2 regions of the Chromobacterium sp. FG89 genome follow, and region 1 is predicted to be linked to the other one. Evidence: riboswitches for the same ligand, from Rfam matches in the RefSeq annotation. Region 1 holds a riboswitch; the other holds the start of a gene.
What was found. A riboswitch is a leader RNA that binds a small molecule or an ion and turns the genes downstream of it on or off. The one in region 1 is predicted to bind glycine.

Region 1 (4,389 bases):
TGTTCAATCTGATGAAGCAGGCCGGTTTCAGCAATTATGCCGAGGAATGGTGGCATTACGATCTGGGCGACTGCCTGTGGGGGCAGGCGCTGGGCGTGGATTGGATCTATCCGTCGATGGAGGCCGAGCCGGAGAGACCGGCCTGATCGCCAGGGCCGCCGCGGGGGCGCGGCGGCCCATGGCCTGGCGCTAGCCGGTCAGCGCCTTCAACCAGACCAGCGCGGCGCTGGCACCCGCGTCCGGCACGCCCAGCGCCCGTTCGCCCAGATAGCTGGCCCGGCCCAGGCGCGGCCGCATGGAGGCGGTTGCCGCGCAGCCGCGCTCCGCCGCTGTCAGCGCCGAACGCCAGGCCGTCTCTGGAGTCTGTCCGGCGTCCAGGGCGGAGGCGAAAGCGTCGGCGGCGGGGGACAAGGCGTCCAGCATGGTGCGGTCGCCCACTTGCGCGCCGCCCAGTTCCGCGACGGCGGCGACGCCGTCCAGAAAGGCGGCCGCCCAGTCCTTCGGGGTGGGCGGGGTCGTCGTGTCCAGCCGCCGCGCCGCGCGCAGCAGGGCGGTGGAGTAGAAAGGCCCGGAACTGCCGGCGATGGCTTGGCGCAAGGCCTGGCCGACCGCGCGCAGCGCCGTGGCGGGGTCGCTCCATGCGCTGTCGGGCAAGGCCCGGATCGCGGCCGCGCCGCGCTGCATGCTGACGCCCAGATCGCCGTCCCCGGCCGCGCCGTCCAGTTCGGTCAACAGCGGCTCGGCGGCGTCCAGCGCGTCGGCCGCGGCCCAGGCCGCGGTGCGCAAACGGGGATCGGCCGCGGCGGCCGAGGGCGTGAAAGCGTCGCGCGGCGGCGCGGCGCGCAGCTGGCGTTGCGCCGGCAGACGGCCTGAGCCGGGCCAAGCCGGCGCCAGGGTGGTTTGATCCAGCCAGTTGAGGCGCTGTTCGTCCAGCGCCATCAGGGACAAGGAGCAGCCGGGCATTTCCAGCGCGGTCATGAAGTTGCCGCTCCAGGCGCGTTCCACCTGTAGGCCGCGCAGGCGCAGATGAGCCAGCGCGGCGCGGGCGACGATGGCCAGCTCCATCGGCGGCGTGCCGCCCAGGCCGTTGACCAGCAGCGCCACCCTGTGTCCCGAGCGCCAGCCGCGGTCTTGCAAGATGGCATCCAGCAGCGTTGCGCACAAATCGGCGGCCGATGGCGTCGCCACGCGGCGCACGCCGGCTTCGCCGTGTATGCCCAGGCCCAGTTCCGCCTCCCCGCTGTCCAGTTGAAAACCGGGGAGGCCGGTGGCCGGCACCGTGCAGGCGCCCAGGCCCACGCCCATGGTGGCCACTTGTTCCGCAGCCTGCCGCGCAGCGGCGGCGACCTCGGCCAGGCCGGCGCCGGAGGCGGCCGCCGCGCCGGCGATCTTGTGCACCAGCACCGTGCCGGCGATGCCGCGCCTGCGCGCCGGCTCCACGGTGTCGCGAAGCGCCACGTCGTCGGCCACCACCACGCTGTCGACGGCGATGCCCTCGGCGCGGGCCAGTTCCGCCGCCAGGCCGAAGTTGAGCCGGTCGCCGGTGTAGTTCTTGACGATGAGCAGCACGCCCTTGGGGCCGGCGACGGCGCGGATCGCCGCCAGCACGGTGTCTACGCTGGGCGAGGTGAACACGTCGCCCACCGCGGCGGCGTCCAGCATGCCGTGGCCGATGTAGCCGGCGTGGGCCGGTTCGTGGCCGCTGCCGCCGCCGGAAATCAGCGCCACCTTGTCGCGCAGGCCGCCGGCGGGAAGGTCCGCCCGCAGCAAGACGTTTTCTTCCTCGAGCAGCGCCAGGCCGGGCAGGGTGTCGGCCAGGCCTTCCAGCATCTCCCGCGCCACATGGCGCGGATCGTTGATCAGTTTTCGCATCGCGGTTTCCTTTCCAGATCGGATAGAGATCGTGCTTGGTCAAGATGGATGTCATCTTACGATCAGCGCCGGCGCAATGGGGTGGTCATCTATTTTTTGATCGATAAGGAAATGAAATATGTTCGTAATCGATCTTAAACGAAGCAATGCCGGTTCAATGTTTTGCGATTTCGAATATTTTAAGTCATTGTTTAAGTTGAAGATAAACACGGCTTGCCAAGCCCCGGCCCAGCAACCATAATCTGGCTCGTCATGCAGGAGAGAGTGGCCGTCCGCGCCACCGCCGAAGGCGCAAGCGCACCCGCAATCGCTCAGGCAAAAGGACTGCATCATCGGACTGGCCGCAGCCAGTTCGCCGAATCTGGAGAGCGGCATCCGCGGATGCCCACCGAAGGGGCTAACGGCCGCAAGGCCGGAAAATCTCAGGTGCAGGGACAGAGGGGTGTAGGGAATAGAGCAACACTACACGCTTTTGCTAAGGACGCACCGATGACGGCCCCGAAACGCACCCCCCTGTTTGAATCCCATATCGCCGCCGGCGCCAAGATGGTCGATTTCGCCGGCTGGGAAATGCCCATCCATTACGGCTCCCAACTCAAGGAACATGAGATCGTGCGCAGCGACGCCGGCATGTTCGACGTTTCCCATATGACGGTGCTGGACATCAGCGGCCCGGACGCCAAAGTCTGGCTGCAGCGCTTGATCGCCAACGACGTGGCCAAGCTCGGCTTCGAAGGCAAGGCGCTGTATTCCGGCATGCTCACCCCCGACGGCACCGTGGTGGACGATCTGATCGTCTATCTGACCTCCTACGGCTACCGCATGGTGATCAACGCCGGCACCACCGACAAGGACCTGGCCTGGATGGAAGGGCGCAAGGCGGATTTCGACGTGGACATCAAGGTGCGCCGCGATCTGTCCATCCTGGCGGTGCAGGGCCCGCAGGCCATCGCCAAGGTCTGCGCGGTCAAGCCCGAGCTCGCCGACGTTATCCAGGCCTTGAAGCCCTTCCAAGGCCAGCCCGCCGGCGATTGGTTCTACGCCCGCACCGGCTACACCGGGGAAGACGGCCTGGAGGTGATGCTGCCTGGCGTCGAGGCCGCGGCCTTCTTCCAGCAACTGCAGGCCGCCGGCGTGGCGCCGATCGGTCTGGGCGCGCGCGACACCCTGCGCCTGGAAGCCGGCATGAATCTCTACGGCCACGATATGGATGAAACCGTTTCCCCGCTGGAGGCCGGCATGGGTTGGACCATCGCCTGGGAACCGGCGGAGCGCGATTTCATCGGCCGCAAGGCGCTGGAGGCGCAGAAAGCCGCCGGCCTGAAAACCAGGCAAGTGGGCCTGGTGCTGGAAGGCCGCGGCGTGCTGCGCGAAGGCCTGAAAGTGGTGGTGGAAGGCGTAGGCGAGGGCGTGATCACCAGCGGCACCTTCTCGCCCACCCTCAAACACTCCATCGCGATCGCGCGCGTGCCGGCCGGCACCGGCGATACGGCGCTGGTGGACCTGCGCGGAACCTTGACCGAGGTGCGCGTGGTCAAAATGCCGTTCGTGCGCAACGGCAAAAAAGTTTTCGCCTGAGCGGCGTGCTTGGGCAGGCCGCGCGACGCGGCCGGGAATATCGTTTAAGACCTGGATTTGACTGGAGACACTCATGAGCAACATCCCCGCCGAACTCAAATACGTTGAAAGCCACGAATGGCTGCGCCTGGAAGCCGACGGCTCCGTGACCGTGGGCATTACCGAGCACGCGCAGGAACTGCTGGGCGACATCGTTTTCGTCGAATTGCCGAAAGTGGGCGCCAAGCTCGCCAAGGAAGAGCAGGCCGGCGTGGTGGAGTCGGTGAAAGCCGCTTCCGACATCTACTGTCCGATTGCCGGCGAAGTGCTGGCCATCAACGAGGAACTGGAAGCCGAACCGGAACTGGCCAACGGCGAGCCCTACGGCGCCGGCTGGTTCTTCAAGATCAAGCCGGCGGATCCGGCGGACCTGGACGCCCTGATGGACGCCGCCGCCTACGCCAAGGAAATTGGCGCCTGATGGTGAAAACCGCCTCGCAGTCCTAATCGACCGCGAGGCGTTTTTTTCGCCCGGATATCCAGCAACACCCGATTGGCCGCGCAAGCCGCGGCGCGGACGGCAAGCACAGAAGGCCCCGTACTCATGTCTCTCTCCGAACTTTTCAACCGCAAAGAATTCATCTCCCGCCACATCGGCCCGTCCGACGCCGAGCGCGAGCAAATGTTGGCCGCCATCGGCGTGGCCTCCATCGATGAACTGGTGGCGCAGACGCTGCCGGCCGACATTCACCTGAACCGCAAGCTGGAGCTGCCGGATCCGATGCCGGAAGCCGAGGCGCTGGCCGCGCTGAAGGCCGTCGCCGCCAAGAACGTGGTCAATAAATCCTTCATCGGCCAGGGCTATTACCCGGTGCTGACTCCGACGGTGATCCTGCGCAATCTGCTGGAAAACCCGGGCTGGTACACCGCTTACACTCCGTATCAGGCCGAGATCGCCCA
Region 2 (4,389 bases), on a different contig from region 1:
ACACCGAGCGCGAACGCTATCTGGGCTTTGAACGCTGGTGGGGCGGCCACTACCTGCTGAACAAGCAGGAAATGGAATGGATTTCCCAGCAGCTCTTCGTGGGCAACCACCTGGTGGAAGGCAAGATCGTCAGCAGCGACCAGCACCGCGTGGACATGCGCAACATCCGCTCCCCCATCATCGTGTTCGCCTCCTGGGGCGACAACATCACCCCGCCGCAACAGGCGCTGAACTGGATACCGGACCTGTACGACAACGCGGAAGACATCCGCGACAACGAACAAACCATCATTTACTGCCTGCACAACAAGGTGGGCCACCTGGGCATCTTCGTCTCCGCCGGCATCGCCAACCGCGAGCACAGCGAGTTCGCCAGCGCGCTGGACCTGATCGACGTGCTGGCCCCCGGCCTGTACGAGGCCGTCATCGAAGACGTGGCCCCCAACACCCCCGGCCAGGAATACATCAAGGGCCGCTACATCATCCGTTTCGAAGCCCGCGAAGTGGCCGACATCCTGGCGCTGGACGACGGCCGCGAAGACGAACGCGCCTTTGAAGCGGTGCGCCGCGTCTCCGAAATCAACCAGGGCATTTACAACCGCTTCGTTTCCCCGGCCGTGCGCGCCGTCAGCAACGAAGCCAGCGCCCAATGGCTGCGCCAGCTCAACCCGGCGCGGCTGGAACGCACGCTGATCTCCCCGCTCAATCCCTGGCTCGGCTGGCTCAAACCCGCCGCGGAATACGTGCGCGCCCACCGCCGGCCGGTGAGCGCGGACAACCCCTTGTGGCGGTTGCAAGAACAGTGGTCTAGCTGGATGACGCAAAGCCTGGACCGCTACCGCGACCTGCGCGACGCCGCCACCGAACACTGCTTCAAAGCCGTGTACGAATCCCCGTGGCTGGCCTCCGTCGTGGGCGTGCAGCCCGCGCGCGAAGCCCGCGCCGCCCGCTGCGACAGCTGGAACAAACAGGAAAGGCTGCAACTCAAGCGCCAGGTGCTGGACCCCGCTTACGAAAGCGGCTCCCTGGCCGACGGCTTCGTGCGCTTGCTCACCTATGTGGCGATTGGCCGCGGCATCATAGACGAGCGCCCGTTCAACGCCATCCGCCGCATCATGCGCGACATCCGCCACGAATACCCGCTGACCCTGATGGAGCTGAAAGACATCGCCCGCAAGCAGGTTTTCCTGGTGCGGCTGGACGAAGCCCGCGCGCTGGCCGGCCTGCCCAAGCTGCTGCCGGAAGAACACCGCCGCCGCCAGGCCTGGCAGCTGGCGCATGAACTGCTGGCGCTCAGCGGCGACATCGCCCCGGAACAACAGCTCAGGCTGGACCAAGCGGCCCACGCGCTGCAACTGGACACCCGCGCGCCGGCGGCGCCGGCCATCCTGCCGCCCGCCGAGCCGGCCATAGCGGCAGCCTCAACCGTTCCCGCCGCGGCCCCCGCCGCCAAGGCCAGCGCGCCCGCCAAGAAAGCGGCGCCGCCGCGCAAGCCGGCCGCCAAAGCCCCGGCCAAGCCCACCGCCGGCAAGCCCAGCGCCGCTGCCGCCAAACCCGCTCCGGCCGCCAAACCCGCCAGCAGCACACCGGCCGCGGCCAAGCCGGCGCCCGGCAAACCCCCGGCGGCCAAAACCGCCAAAGCGCCAGCGGGCAAAGCCAGCGTGGCCAAAGCCCCCGCAGCCAAAACCCCGGCCGCGCGCAAACCCGCCGCCGGCAAGGACGCGGCCAAGCCCAAAACGCCGAGCAACTAAGCATCAGCCAGCGCAAAAACGCCCGGACAGCCAAACCGCCGTCCGGGCGTTTTCATGTTGATACCGCACTGCAACATTTTTGCCTCGCCCCATGTATACAGTCGTTGACTGAACAATACAGCAAACGCTAATATCCTTGCCTGCTGCGGGAGAGAGGGGCATGCGCCCCCGCCGAAGACGCAAACTCCCATAATCGCTCAGGCAACAGTACCGCAGCCCATGGATACCAGCCGATTGGAGAGAGGCCCTAAGCGCCCGTTCATCATCTGCTACGCTTCAGCGAGAGCGCGTCGGATGATGTGACCGGCCCTTAGCCGCCCACCGAAGGGGCAAGTGACACCCGGCAAGGCCCGCACACAGGCCGCGCCCGTCATCTAACTCTCAGGTAAAAGGACAAGGGGAGAGGCAATGCCGGCAGCGCCGCGCCCATGCGCGGCCCGCCGGCCGTGCTCAGAACGTGCTCACGATCTCGCGAGCAAGGACGAGACAAGGCGAAAACAGCTGAGAAAGCGGAATGTACACGTGGTACATGAGCATTTCGAAGCGGGTTTCAACGCCGTATCGTCGCAGCGCAGCAGATCGTGCACCAGCTCTCAAGGAAAACCCGTGTTCGAAACGCTTGCCCAGGCTGCGCGCCACCTGGCATGGCCCGCCCATTGCCAACCCATTTTCCCACCCGGCTTCGCCGCTCACCTCGGCGCCAGCCTGTTTGACCATTGCAACTACATGCTTACCCTGATCTATCTGATCGCCATCACCGCGGAAGCGATGACCGGCGCGTTGGCGGCCGGCCGCCGCAATATGGACATCTTCGGCGTTACCGTCATCGCCTTCCTCACCGCCCTGGGCGGCGGCACCGTGCGCGACATCGTGCTGGGCCGCTACCCGATAGGCTGGACCCAACACCCGGAATACGTCGGCCTGGTCATCGCCGGCGGCCTGGCCGCCGTGTTCGTGGCCCGCTATATGAAACGCCTGAGCCGCGTCTTCCTGGTGCTGGACGCGCTGGGCCTGATCGCCTTCACCATCATAGGTTGCGGCGTGGCCCAGTCCATGGACTACCACCCGGTGGTGGTGGTGATGGCCGGCATGATCACCGGCATTGCCGGCGGCATCCTGCGCGACGTGCTGTGCAACCGCGTGCCGGTGGTCTTCCGCCAGGAGCTGTACGCCAGCGTCTCCTTCGCCGTGGCCCTGCTCTACCTGGGCCTGATCAAGCTGGGCGTGCCGCACGATCTCAACGTGCTGGCCAGCTTCGCCGTCGGCCTCGCCATCCGCCTGGCCGCCATCTGGCGCGAATGGCGGCTGCCGGTGTTCATGTATCGGCACGACCTGCATTAACTAACCCTAACTGTTTCACCGCTGCGCTGCGGCATCAGGCTTGAATCCCCGCCAGCAGCAGGAACAAGGCCGCCTGGCTGGACACGCCCAGCTTGGCGTACAGATGGCGGCGGTGCACCTTGGCGGTTTCCAGCGAAATGCCCAGCTCGCGCGCCACGCCCTTGGTGGAGTGGCCGCCGAGTATCAGCAGCGCCACCTCCACCTCCCGCTTGGTCAACGGCGAGGAGCCCTGCGCGCGCAGCGCCTCCTCCAGTTCCCGGCGGCTCTGCCTGCCCGTCCTGGCCGCCGGCTGACGCAGCCCTTCGTCCAGACGCGCGGCCAGCCGCGACAAGGGCAGCAACCAGGGCGCGAACAGATTGCAAACGCCCAGTTCCTGCTCGCTGAAGCGGCGTTTGCTGCCCAGCGACAGAGACAGCACGCCCTCCGGCAACACTTGCAGAAACTGGATTTCATCCGCCACCACATTGCGCGAAAAGTAACGGCGAAAGTACTCCGTCTCCCGGAAACGGTCCGGCGCCACCTCGTCCAGCCGGTACACGCCGGCGGCCGGGCGCTTCAGCGCAAAACCGTAAAACGGGTCCAACAGATACAGGCCGCGCCGGTAGTCGGCGAACAAATCGTCGGCGGCGTAATTGGCCGCGTGATCCGCCAGCACCCACGGCGGCGCCTCCTGGCGAAACAGCACCGCCACCCAGGTATCGAAACTCAGGCGTTCCCGTAGAAACGCGGCCAACCCTTGCCAAAAGGCCGCGTTGTCGACGCCGTCCAACAAGCGCCCCAATTGCTGGTGAAACACCAGATCCGCCACATTCAGCTGCATGCCAGCTACCCCGATCAGGTTAGTCCCGCCTTCCGCTCTAACGCTTTCGCGTGATGTCCGCCGCCAAGGGGACTGACTAGTATGGCTCCAGCCTGCGCGACAAGACCAGCCGTGATGTGAGCGCTTCCCCCACCCCGTCGCGCCGCCTGAACAGGAGTGATCGCCATGCCCATGCAGGATCTGGCCTACTGGCAAGACCGCGCCGCCGATTTGCGCTCGCCTTGCCTCGCCTTCATCAACGGCCGCTTCGTGCCCGCCGCCGACCGGCGCACCTTCACCGACACCAGCCCCATCCATGGCCGGCCCCTGGCCGAGATCGCCCGCTGCGGCGAGGCCGATGTCGAACGGGCGGCGCGGGCCGCCCGCGCCAGCTTCGAATCCGGCGTCTGGTCGCGCTGTCACCCGCGCCAGCGCAAGACCGTGCTGCAAAAACTGGCGGCGCTGATCCGCCGGCATGGCGACGAACTGGCGCTGCTG

Region 2: linked by a shared signal. The riboswitch ahead of ACODRW_RS18290 (trimeric intracellular cation channel family protein) and the one ahead of gcvT (glycine cleavage system aminomethyltransferase GcvT) in region 1 are both predicted to bind glycine.

Annotation. Positions count from the first base shown of each region.
Region 1 is NZ_JBMDIQ010000018.1:73,609-77,997, reverse strand. It holds gene ACODRW_RS17325 (M15 family metallopeptidase) at 1-146, shown strand, start outside; gene ACODRW_RS17320 (dihydroxyacetone kinase family protein) at 190-1,872, opposite strand; glycine riboswitch at 2,118-2,209, shown strand; glycine riboswitch at 2,224-2,320, shown strand; gene gcvT (glycine cleavage system aminomethyltransferase GcvT) at 2,362-3,450, shown strand; gene gcvH (glycine cleavage system protein GcvH) at 3,524-3,910, shown strand; gene gcvP (aminomethyl-transferring glycine dehydrogenase) at 4,034-4,389, shown strand, end outside.
Region 2 is NZ_JBMDIQ010000020.1:26,134-30,522, reverse strand. It holds gene ACODRW_RS18295 (DUF3141 domain-containing protein) at 1-1,751, shown strand, start outside; glycine riboswitch at 1,888-1,974, shown strand; glycine riboswitch at 1,976-2,158, shown strand; gene ACODRW_RS18290 (trimeric intracellular cation channel family protein) at 2,358-3,092, shown strand; gene ACODRW_RS18285 (LuxR C-terminal-related transcriptional regulator) at 3,127-3,912, opposite strand; gene ACODRW_RS18280 (aldehyde dehydrogenase) at 4,078-4,389, shown strand, end outside.